Regions from separate parts of the Desulfitobacterium sp. LBE genome, predicted to be linked through region 1. Evidence: riboswitches for the same ligand, from Rfam matches in the RefSeq annotation. Region 1 holds a riboswitch; the other holds the start of a gene.
The links. A riboswitch is a leader RNA that binds a small molecule or an ion and turns the genes downstream of it on or off. The one in region 1 is predicted to bind cobalamin.
Positions count from the first base shown of each region.

Region 2: another riboswitch for cobalamin. It lies ahead of cobT (nicotinate-nucleotide--dimethylbenzimidazole phosphoribosyltransferase); the one in region 1 lies ahead of DESLBE_RS16525 (ABC transporter substrate-binding protein).

Region 1 is NZ_VLKD01000001.1:3,480,958-3,487,043, reverse strand. It holds gene DESLBE_RS16530 (metal ABC transporter permease) at 1-947, shown strand, start outside; cobalamin riboswitch at 1,096-1,286, shown strand; gene DESLBE_RS16525 (ABC transporter substrate-binding protein) at 1,588-3,228, shown strand; gene DESLBE_RS16520 (ABC transporter permease) at 3,348-4,325, shown strand; gene DESLBE_RS16515 (ABC transporter permease) at 4,319-5,188, shown strand; gene DESLBE_RS16510 (ABC transporter ATP-binding protein) at 5,201-6,013, shown strand; gene DESLBE_RS16505 (ATP-binding cassette domain-containing protein) at 6,013-6,086, shown strand, end outside.
Region 2 is NZ_VLKD01000001.1:41,741-47,826, forward strand. It holds gene cobS (adenosylcobinamide-GDP ribazoletransferase) at 1-367, opposite strand, end outside; gene cobU (bifunctional adenosylcobinamide kinase/adenosylcobinamide-phosphate guanylyltransferase) at 360-974, opposite strand; gene cobT (nicotinate-nucleotide--dimethylbenzimidazole phosphoribosyltransferase) at 994-2,133, opposite strand; cobalamin riboswitch at 2,230-2,403, opposite strand; gene DESLBE_RS00185 (ATP-binding protein) at 2,525-3,904, shown strand; gene DESLBE_RS00190 (endospore germination permease) at 4,036-5,142, shown strand; gene DESLBE_RS00195 (spore germination protein) at 5,132-6,086, shown strand, end outside.

The DNA of each region.
Region 1 (6,086 bases):
ATGATCTTTCTTCCTCCTTTCTGATCGCCGGTGCCGCATTAATGGGGGTCGTCACCGTGTGGCTGACGGAAATGCTGGGGCGTACGCGGCTTTTGGCGGAAGATGCAGCCATCGGTATTGTGTTCCCCTTCCTCTTTTCCATAGCCATTATCTTGATTACGCGCTATGCGGGTTCGGTGCATTTGGACACTGACTCGGTACTGCTGGGAGAGCTGGCCTTTGCTCCCTTTGACCGCATGATCGTGGGGGGAGTGGATCTGGGCGCGAAAGCCATTCATACCACAGGGATTCTTTTGCTTATTAACCTGGCGGTGATCATCATCTTCTTCAAGGAGCTGAAACTTGCCACCTTCGATCCCATGCTGGCCTCTGTGTTGGGTTTTGCGCCGACCCTGGTCCATTACGGTCTGATGACCCTGGTTTCGCTTACCACAGTGGGGGCTTTTCAGGCGGTGGGCTCCATTTTGGTGGTAGCGTTTATGATTGGCCCGCCGGTCACGGCCTATCTGCTTACCGATGATTTAAAGCGGATGTTGATTTTAAGCGGGGTGATCGGGGCCATCAACGGCTTATTAGGCTATCGGGCGGCAGCCCTGCTGGACGTATCCATCGCCGGCTGTATGGCCATGATGACGGGAATTTCTTTCTTGCTGGTCTTTATCTTTGCTCCCGGCCGGGGGCTTGTGAGCACGCTGAGCAGACGCCGCAGTCAAAAAATAGGCTTTGCCAAAATGATACTTTTGCTCCATCTTTATCACCACGAGGAAAGTGAAGCAAACCTTGCTGAGATACAAAGTTATTTGCGCCTGGATGGGGAGCTTACGAAAAATCTGATCGCCCTTTTGCAAAAGGAAGGGTGTATTGAGTTAAACAACAGCGTGATCAAGCTGACTGAACAGGGGCGCCTGACCAGCCTGCGCAGCTATGAGACCTTGCTTTCAGGCTAAGCTGTCAAGAAAAGAGGGATATCCCTGTGAAGGAGGTATCCATTTTTTTTGTTTCAGATTCAGTTATTCTGAAGAAGGTAATTCTGAAGAATTCTAAAGATTCGCTGAAATACATTGTAATTGGGCAAGAAATTTCTTATTCTATCTATAATTTCATATGGGGATGAGTACGATTTTTCAGAGGAAAAACCGTAAGGGAAGTCAGTCAAAGCTGACGCGGTGCCCGCCACTGTAGAAGGGAGTTAACTCACCATAAGGTCACTGGATAGTTATATCCGGGAAGACGGGAGTTAATGAGGAACTTAAGCCAGGAGACCTGCTCATGCCCCGGATTCAAAACAACCTACGGGATGTTAGGGAGGTGGATATCGTGTTCAGAACACTATTATTAAATACAGGATAGAAAGCCCTTCCGTTTGGAAAGGGTTTTTTTGTTTTGGGTCAATGATTTTGGGTCAATGATTCTGAAGAATTCTAAAGATTAGCTGAAAGAAATTGAAATTATACAAGAGTTTTTTTATAGTTAGAGGCAGCTAACTTACTTGAGCATACCTAAATTGCCGGGAGGAAGAGGAGCTTCCCCGCTCATGAGCAAAGGTGCAGGTAAGGGAGTTTAACTATTTTTATGGAGGTAGAAAAGATGAACAAGCCCAAGTTACATTTGCTTCGGAAGCGGTTCGCTCCCCTGCTGATTCTGGTTGTCGTTCTTTTGGTTGGCCTGCCTGGGTGCAGTCCTTCCCCGACGACTTCAAAGGCGCCGGAGGAAGGGAAGAAGGAGGAGCTGGTCCTGGCTGTGGGAATGGCCGATTATGGGATGTTCGATCCCAAAAAGACCTGGGGTGCCATCGGGCAAATCCGCTTAACCCACAGTTCACTGCTTAAAGCCACGAAGGACTTAACTTTTGTCGGCGATCTGGCCAAATCCTTTGAGACGAGTAAAGACGGCTATACCTGGACCTTCAAAATCCGCAATGATGCCAAATTTTCCAACGGCGACCCGGTTACCATAGAGGATGTCCTGTTTACCTATGAAATGCTGAAAGAAGACGGCATCGCCTTTGACCTTTCCTTTGTCGATAAAATGGAGATTAGCGGCAAGGATACCATCGTGTTTACTTTGCAAGAGCCGCGTTCCACATTTGTCAGTCAGCTTTCCGAAATCGGCATTGTGCCCAAACATATTTATGATGACAATTATTCCAAAAACCCCATTGGCTCCGGACCCTATCAGGTAACCCAGTATAATGACGGCGAACAAATCATCATGGACTATAACCCTTATTGGTATGGTGAGGAGCCTCAATTCAAGAAACTCACCTTCCTGCTGCTGGGGGAAGATGCCGCTTTTGCAGCGGCCAAGGCCGGTCAAGTTGATATTTGTTACATTCCTCCCAAATTTGCCGGACAAACCCTGCCGGGAATGACCTTACACGTTCTGGAGAGCGTTGATTCCAGAGGAATTAGTCTTCCTGTCCTGCCCAGCGGCGGAACCGGGTATATCAACGCCAACGAGGTCAAAGTCGGCAATGATATTACCTCTCATTTGGCCATCCGTCAAGCATTGAACATTGGGTTAAGCCGTCAGGGAATTATTGATGTGACCATGGACGGATACGGAAAGGCTGCCTATTCCATTGTGGATGGCACACCCTGGTTTAATGAAAAAACGGTCATTGAGGATGGCCGGGTTGAAGAGGCCAAGCAATTGCTGGCAGATGCCGGGTGGGCCGATACCAACAAGGATGGCATTGTCGAGAAGGATGGGCTGAAGGCCGAATTTGATTTATATTTTCCTTCCAGTGACCAGCTGCGCGGTGACATCGCCCTGGCTGTTGCCGATCAGGCCCTTGGTCTGGGTATTAAGATCAATATCATCGGTGCTACCTGGGATGAAATATTTATCCAGGGCAAGGCCAATGCCTGCCTATGGGGAGGCGGCCGACTTCACCCCCATCAATTGTATACTATGTATTCATCTCAGGTGATCAATACCGGGTACAATAACATGCCTTCTTATATCAATCCCACTTCTGATGACTATATAAAGAAAGCTTTGTACGCCAGCACTCAGGAAGAAGCCAATCAATACTGGAAACTGGCCCAATGGGATGGGAAAACCGGTTTCAGCCCCCTTGGTGACGCTCCCATCGTTTGGCTGGCCCGTGTCGACCATCTGTACCTTGTCAATGATCAGGTGAATATCGGCAACCAACTCATGCATTCCCATGGCTATGAATTTGGACTGTTTGGCAATATCACGGAGTGGTCGATCAACCCTTAAAGCCAATCAAGCTGAACGCTCTATCAGAACAGGTGCGTCTGAAACGCCTGCCCGAAGCATTGGCGTTTTGAACGCACCTGTTTGAATGGGGCCGCTCTATAAACGGGAGGTGCTGTGTTATGTCTCAAAAAATCCTCAGGCGCTTTCTGCGCATGATTACCCTGATGCTGGGCTTATCCATCCTGACCTTCTGGTTAATCCATTTGTCTCCGATTGATCCTGTCAATGCCTATGCGATCAGTGATACCTCTATGTCACAGGAACAGCTGGAAAAGCTGAAGGAATACTGGGGGGTTAACAAATCCCCTGTGGAACAATATTTTTCCTGGGCAGGGGCCTTGCTGCAGGGTGATTTTGGTATGTCCAAGCTGTATAGAGTCCCCGTTATGGACATTATTAAAAGCAGAGCCATGACATCTTTTGCGCTCATGGGAACAGCATGGCTCTTGTCCGGTGTTTTCGGCTATCTGCTGGGAGCGGTGGCCGCCATGAGAAGAGGGAAGCTGCTGGATCGCTTTATTAAATGGTACAGTTATATTCTGGTTTCCATACCCACCTTTTTGCTGGCTTTAATTTTACTGCTTGTTTTTGCAGTCTGGCTGGGAATGTTTCCGATCGGCCTGACTAAACCCATAGGACTGGCGGATGCCGATGTTACTTTGGCGGACCGCCTCCGCCATTTCATTCTTCCCGCCTTGACGTTAAGCCTTTTAGGGGTTGCCAATATCGCCATGCACACCCGGGAAAAAATGATCGATATCCTCAATACGGAATATGTGACCTTTGCCAGAGCACGAGGAGAAACAGCCTGGCAGATTTTCAAAAACCATGGTTTCCGCAACTCCATTATTCCGGCTATTTCCATTCAGTTTGCCTATTTCAGTGAATTGTTCGGCGGTTCCGTTCTGGCGGAGCAGGTATTTGCCTATCCGGGGCTGGGCAGCACTCTGACCACCGCCGGCTTAAAAGGAGATCTTCCCCTGCTGCTGGGAATTATTTTAATCGCTTCCTTGTTTGTCTTTATTGGCAATTTTATTGCGGACATCTTAAATACCATTGTCGATCCGCGCATTAAAAGGGGGGAGCTAAGATGCTAGAGCAATTAGGAAGGAAAGAGGAGGTTCTTCTTGACCCAGGAAAAACCGGCAATGTGCGCAAGAAGATTATTTGGATGATCGGCTTTTCCACCTGCCTGATCGGTTTGATCCTTATTCTCAGTTTTATCTTAAGCAACGATAATCTGCGCGTGAACAATGCCAGCAAGAATCTTATGCCCAGCTTGCAGCATTTGTTTGGCACGGATTGGCTGGGCCGGGATATGTTTACCCGAACTATGAAAGGGCTGCGGCTGTCCCTGGCCGTGGGAATTTTTGCTACGGTGATCAGTGTTACTGTGGCCACCTTGCTCGGAACCGCTGCGGCCCTATTCGGTAAAAAAGTCGATGAACTGATTTCCTGGCTCATTGACCTCTTCATCGGTATGCCTCACCTGATCTTCATGATTTTAATCTGTTATATCGTAGGCGGGGGGATTCGGGGCATTGTCATCGGTGTTGCCATGACCCACTGGACCTCACTGGCCAGGGTGGTGCGGGCTGAAGTCCTGCAGATCAAAAGTGCGGAATACATCCAACTATCCCGGAGCTATGGTAAGTCCCCTTGGTATATTGCCAGAAGGCATGTCATGCCTTCCGTATTTCCGCAAATCATGATTGGAGCATTCTTAATGTTTCCTCATGTCATCCTCCATGAGGCTGCCCTCACCTTTTTAGGCTTTGGGCTGTCACCCCAAACACCGGCGGTGGGGATTATTCTGTCTGAAGCCATGAGCCATCTTTCCACAGGCCAATGGTGGCTGATCCTGTTCCCGGGAATTCTGTTGATTCTAGTGGCCAAGAGCTTTGATAATATTGGCGAACAACTAAGAATTTTGCTGGACCCGACCAGCTCCAACGAATAGGAGGCAGGAATCATGCTTAAAGCGGCACAACCCTTATTGAAGGTAGAAAATCTGTCCATTGGGTTTTCCCAATACTTTAGAGGAACTCAAAAACGTGTCATCCAGCCTATTGCCAATCTTCATGTGGAGATTGAGGAAGGGGAGATCGTTGCGGTTGTGGGGGCCAGCGGCTCAGGGAAAAGTTTGCTGGCCCATGCCATCCTGGGAATTCTCCCTACCAATGCCATCTGCTCCGGCAGTATGATGTATCGTGGGCAGGAATTAACTAAAAAGCGCAAAGAAGAACTGAGAGGCCGGGAAATCTCCTTTATCCCTCAGTCGGTTAATTATCTGGATCCCTTGATGCCGGTGGGAAAGCAGGTTCAGATTGGCCTGGCTAAACAAAGAGCACAAGAAAGGCAGAACAGGCTGTTTGCCCATTACGGATTAAAAGAAAGCGACGGAAGGCTTTATCCTCATGAATTATCGGGAGGTATGCTGCGCAGGGTGCTGTTTGCTACCAGCGTCAGAGAGGGGGTAAAGCTGGTCATAGCTGATGAACCCACCCCCGGCATCCATCCCCAAGCCCTGGCAGAAATCCTTAAACAGTTGCAGCAGTTTGCCCGGGAAGGAGCCGGGGTTATGCTCATCACCCATGACATCATGTCCGCCCTTGCAATCGCCGATCGGGTTGCTGTGATTAAGGATGGGCAAACCATAGAGATCTCCCCGGTGTCCGCTTTTTCCGGAACGGGGGAACAGCTGCAAACAGACTATGCCAGAAAATTATGGCGGGCCTTACCGCAAAATGATTTTGCCTGCCAGGAATTGAGGTGGGAAGCATAATGGCTTTGCTGGGAGAGAACCTGGGGGTTTATTATAAAAAGGATCAGTGGATTTTTAAGAACATGAACATCAA
Region 2 (6,086 bases), 3.4 Mb from region 1:
GCAGCAGGTATACCATGGCGCTCACCGCACCGAAAGCTCCCACATGGCTGTCTTTCATAATCTCCAGCATGCGTTCAGGTGTCCGCGCTGAAAGCAAACCGTCCATACTATCCATCAAACCATCAAGGTGAATTCCCCCGGTGAGAATAAGTTCCAGGGCAAGCAGCAAGGCAGCCGTAACCAGGGGCGGGTAGTGAGGAAGAAGCAGGGTTAAGGCCAACCATAAGGCTCCGCCCAGAATCAGGCCTACCAAAGGATAATAATGCTGACTTTGGGTGAATTCTTCCGAGGTCACCTGCTCCGGCTGAGGGAGTGGTATTCGGGTCAGGAAGGTCAGGGCGATCCATAATTTGCGCATGCTAGGCATCCTCTCGCCGCAAGGAATCCAGTAAGGCCTGACCGGCAGCTTTGATCTCCGTCGGATAGCCGGCGACCACGGAATAGACCTGCTGGGCGCCCTGTCCCAGGATCTGGTTGGCCCTGCCGGCCAGATCCCGATAAATCCTGGAAAGGGGATTATCCGGGACGATACCATCTCCCACTTCATTGGTGACCATAATCACCTGAGGGGTAATATCCCGGGCTATACGGGCGACAATGCGGACCTGTTCGAGAATCTTCTGCTCCAGCCTATGGAGGGCCTGGGTATACTCCTGCTCAGTCAGATGATCTTCTGCTGGATAGTGGGCAAGGAGGAGATTGGTCAGCCACAGGGTTACACAATCCACCAAAAGGACCCCTTTGTTCTGAGCATGGCGTTCCAACACAGAGGAAAGGGCAAGGGGTTCTTCCACTAAGCCCCAATGGGCAGGGCGCTGGTCCTGATGTTTTTTGACACGCAAAGCCATTTCTTCATCATAGACCTGGGCCGTGGCGATGTAGGTGACAGGCAGGCCGGGATGAGCGGCCAGGAGCTCGGCAAAGCGGCTTTTGCCACTGCGGGCTCCACCGGTTATGAGCACAAAATCTGACATAATTACCTCCGGTGATTGCTTAGTTTTTACCGCTGACTCCTGCGGATTCAAAAGTAGCCATTTCGTTGAGAATGTGGATGGAGGCATCCAGAAGATGGAAAGCGATAGCGGCTCCTGTTCCCTCTCCCAAGCGGAAATCCAGATGCATGATGGGTTTTAGCTCCAGTTGTTCCAGGGCGGCTCGATGGCCGATCTCCACAGAAGAATGGGAGGGAATCAGGAAGAAGCGGGCCGTAGGGCAGATGCGGACAGCGATGAGAGCAGCGGCAGTGGAGATGACCCCATCTAAAAGGATGGGGACACGGGAATAGGCTGCGGTCAGAATTGCCCCGGCCAGAGCACCGATCTCCAAGCCCCCTATTTTGCTGAGGATATCCACTCCATCCTTAGGATCGGGCTGATTGATGGCGATAGAACGGGCGATGACGTTTTGCTTGCGGATGAGTCCTTCATCATCCAGACCTGTGCCCCGCCCGGTAACCTCCTGGGGCGGCAAACCTGTCAAGAGAGAAATAATGGCTGTACTGGGGGTGGTATTGCCAATTCCCACTTCCCCTGTGGCCAGGACATTCACTCCGGAATCGATAGCCTGGCGGGCGATTTTAGCTCCGGTCAGCAGGGAGAGCAGAGCTTCTTTACGGCTCATAGCCGGTCCCTGGGCCATGTTATGGGTTCCGTTCATGATGCGGTGAGCCATAAGCTCGGGCGGATCCAGCGGGAAAGCCATGCCCACATCGGTGCAGATCACTTCGGCGCCGGCATGACGGGCCAGGACATTGATCCCTGCCCCGCCGCCCAGGAAATTATAGAACATTTGCGGGGTTACTTCCTGAGGGAAGGCACTGACCCCTTCCGCCACCACGCCGTGGTCTCCGGCCATGACGAGAATGGCCTTTTTTTGTACTTCCGGCCAAGGCTGACCTTGAATCCCGCCCAATTGTTTGGCGAGGGCTTCCAGGACTCCTAAACTGCCTTGGGGTTTGGTTAAGGAATCTAAACGGGTTTGTACAGCGGCCATGACCTGTTCGTCAAGACCGTGTATTCCCTGGATAAGATGGTCTAAGGCGGTTTCACATTCCTCCAGGGAAGCGTCACTCAGGTTTTCCTGTCTTAAGAAGTCATCCACTAGCTTGTCCTGTTCTAATTCGGTTTTACTCATCTGTATTCCTCTCCTTTAAAAAAAATAAAGTCCCGCCACTTCATAAGTGGTCGGGACTTTGCCTTCGTCGCCGCTGCTTTCCATAGCACCCATGGAAAGGCTTTCTTCATTCCTGGCAGGTCTCCTGGCTTGGATTCAAACGCCGCTACCCCTTCCCGGTCTGGCCGGTGGTTATGGTTCAGGCTCATCCTACACAGTGGTGGGTCCGCACCGGAATCGCACCGGTTTCCCTATTCTCCCCTTGGGGGCACCAAAGAATGGACTTTTTTTAACTAATTATAGAATAGCAAAGAAGAAGATTTTGTCAACCCTTTACTTAAAGAATTGCAGGATTTAAGATAGTACTAAGAATTGTACTAGAACACAAGAAGAAAACAAGGATGTGCATAATGTGAATAGGACGAAAATTACCCGGTTATCCCTTCTTTTTGACGGAATGGTTGTTTTCCGAGGCATCATAGGGGATCCGGTGGCAGTTTCTTTCCAAAAACTGCTCCAGGGGATAGGGAGCAGGGAGTTTGATCTGATGGCAATTTATAAAGATTATCATCATTTCTGCTCCTTGGCGACTCAGGCTCATTGGCCTGATTATCTTTGGGAGCGTATGCTTCAGGATGACAATGAGCTGGCCAGGCAAACGGCTCAACAGGGAAAGGACCGGGTTCCCGCCGGGCTGCGCCGACTGGCCGGGCGGGAGCTGCTCTATTTGCGGGAGCTTGCCGGGCTGAAGGCGGAAGATATTAAAGGGGCTGTCAAGGCACGGTGTGCAGAGCAAGGGGCGGAAGAACCGGGCCTCTGGCTGGAGGAACCATTGAGCCCGGAAAGCTGGCCTGGTTGGCTGAGTCTTCCGGATATGGATAGGGAAAAAGAAACTTATGCAAAAGAAGAGAATCGGGCTGAAAACTATCTCCTTTCCTCTCAGAAAAAGTTGAAGCAGAGTCTGCTTCGGGGAAGGTCAGAGGAAATGGTGGATGCGCTGCTTGCTTATTATCAAACCATGGGTACCGGATTGTTCGGCCGGTGCATGGCTCTCAAATGGCGGGGCCGTGCGGAAAGGCTGGAAGGGGTACACCCTGAGCCCATGCGCATCAGCAAGTTGATTAATCAGGAACGGGAGCAGGGAATCATCCTCCAGAATACGGAATTTTTCCTGAAAGGCCTTCCGGCTAATAATGTGATTCTCTATGGCAACCGTGGGACTGGGAAATCTTCCTTGGTTAAAGCTTTAGTGCAGGAATATGGTGAACAGGGACTGCGCCTGGTGGAATTATCGAAAACAGACTTGCATGACTACCCCAAGATTATTCGGCTCCTGGCCAAGCAGCCTTTGAAGTTCATTCTGTTTATTGACGATCTTTCTTTTGAAGACACGGAAAGTGATTATAAGAATCTGAAGACCCTGCTGGAGGGAGGGCTGGAAGGGAAGCCCCAAAACGTGCTGATCTATGCCACCTCCAACCGGCGTCATTTGATCAGAGAAACCTTCGGCGAACGGCAAGTCGAGGAAGTCCACCGGCGGGACAACATGGAGGAAAAATTGTCCTTATCCGACCGCTTCGGCATTACGGTCACCTTCCCCACACCGGACCAGGAAGGCTATCTGAAGATTGTGGAGGAGTTAGCAACTCAGGAAGGGCTGACACTTCCCAAGGAGGAGTTAAGACAGCAGGCGCTGCGCTGGGTGATGAATCATAATGCCCGCTCAGGGAGAACCGCCCGTCAGTTTGTGGATTTTCTGGTGGCCAGGGAAGGGTTGGCCGCTCAGCAATAGTTTTGGATAGCCGGCTTAGGGGGCCGGCTTTTTTCTTGCGCCCAAGCCCCCGCCTCTTGGAAAATGTATAGTATAAGGCTGAGCGTTCATCCTAATACTAACTTATCCGTAATGATGAAAGTGTGAAATTCATGAATATAAAAATCTCAAGCCGTCAATCCTTTTGTACTTATTTCGTGATTGTTTCCCTATCTATAGGCATGCCCAATCTGATCATAAGAGATTTGGAGCAGGATTTTTGGCAGGCCCTCCTGGTGGCTATAGTTATAGAAACAATGCTGGGTTTTTTCTTATATAAAATGGGGAGGACCTATGCCAATCAGACGATTTTTCAATACAGTGAGAAAATCCTCGGCAAAATCTTAGGCAAGATAAGCGTTGGCATGTTCAGCCTTTACTTTATTAGTGTAGCCATCACCCTTACCCAAAGTCTTATGGAATTCTTTGGTTCGATGGCGATGCCGGAAACTCCGCGCTACGTTTTTGCCATTTTGCTCTTGCTGGTGAGCACCTATGCCTGCAGTGCCGGGCTGGAGGTGATTATGCGGCTTTCTGAGATTGTCGCCCCCTTTGTGCTGGGCTCCTTTCTCTTTATCATGCTGTTTAATATTGGGAATATGGAGTTTGATAATTTGCGGCCCATGTTCCAGCACAGCCTGGGGGAGATTCTGAGAGGAGCTATGCTTCCCACTGCTTGGTTCGGGATCTGTATTATTATGGGCGTTTTAATGGCTTACCATAATAATCCTAAAGTTATGTACAAGATAAAGCTTATGGGTGTGGGCCTGGGCATTCTGACGATCACCACCTCCATGTTTTTTGTCATTACGGTGATTGGCGTAGAAATGGGCTCCAGGCAATTGTATTCCGTCTATATTCTCGCCCGCCTGGTTGATGTAGGGGATTTTATCCAAAGAATGGAGGCGTTTCAGATCGTATCCTGGACGGCGGGATCTTTTTTGATTCTGGCTTTGTTTCACTATGCCGGCGTGGAAGGCTTAAAACATATTTTTCCGAAAAAATCCCGCATGTTTTTGGGGATCAGCATTGCCGTTATTGTATTTGTCGTTTCTGTCTTTGTTACGCCCACCGCCATTGATCGCTCGACATTTTTGAAAAACATCCTTGGCGTCTATGGTTTAGTTGTCGAAATATGTGGAGTTTCCCTCCTTTTTATCATTTACGTCATAAAACAAAAATTCAAGGCAGTAAAAAAGAGGTCTTCTAATGAGCAATAAGCACGGATCCAACATATCCCCCAACCTTGAAGAGAATCGAAGGCGTTTCATTAATAGTTTCAAAAATTCTGTGGATCTTTTGTTTCGTGAATTACGATTTGGCAAGACGAACAAAGGCTTTTTGGTCTATCTTGATGGATTGGTGGATCGGCAGTACATGAGTTCTTCGATCATCAGACCCCTCATGGCATGTCAAGGTTCCGAGCCAATTTTGTCGATGGACATTTTACAAAAAGATGTTTTGTGCAATAGCGCTATTGATATTGTGCAGGTTTTTGATCAAGCGGTGCAGGGGGTGTTATCCGGCCAGACGGCCCTTTTTTTGGAGGGAGTAGAGGAGGTCCTGCTGCTTGAGACCTTTGGTGGTGAGACCCGCAATGTTCAACAACCGGAAACTGAAGCCACCGTCCGGGGGCCCCGGGAAGGATTTGTGGAAAGAATTGAGGTAAATGCCTCTTTACTCCGCCGTAAAATAAAGGACCAGAAATTACGTCTGGAAACTATGAATCTGGGGGAAAGAACCCATACCAAAATCTATATGGCCTATATTGAAGGGATAGCTAACCCGAAGATTGTGGGTGAGGTGAAGAGACGCCTTCAGTCCATCGATATTGACGGGATTCTGGAGAGCGGCTATATTGAACAACTGATTGAAGATTCCCCCCAATCCATTTTCCCCACGGTGGGAACCACTGAAAAACCCGATAAATTGGCGGCAAAGCTGTTGGAAGGCCGGATAGGAATTCTGGTGGATGGGACTCCTTTTGTGATCACAGTGCCCTACCTGTTTGTGGAAGCCTTTCAGAATCCTGAAGATTACTATTCCCGGCCTTATTATGCCTCCCTGGTTCGGCTCATCCGCTACCTGGCTTTTTACTTCTCCACCACACTTCCGGCTTTTTATGTGGCTATCCAGTCCTATCACCAGGAGATGGTTCCCACCA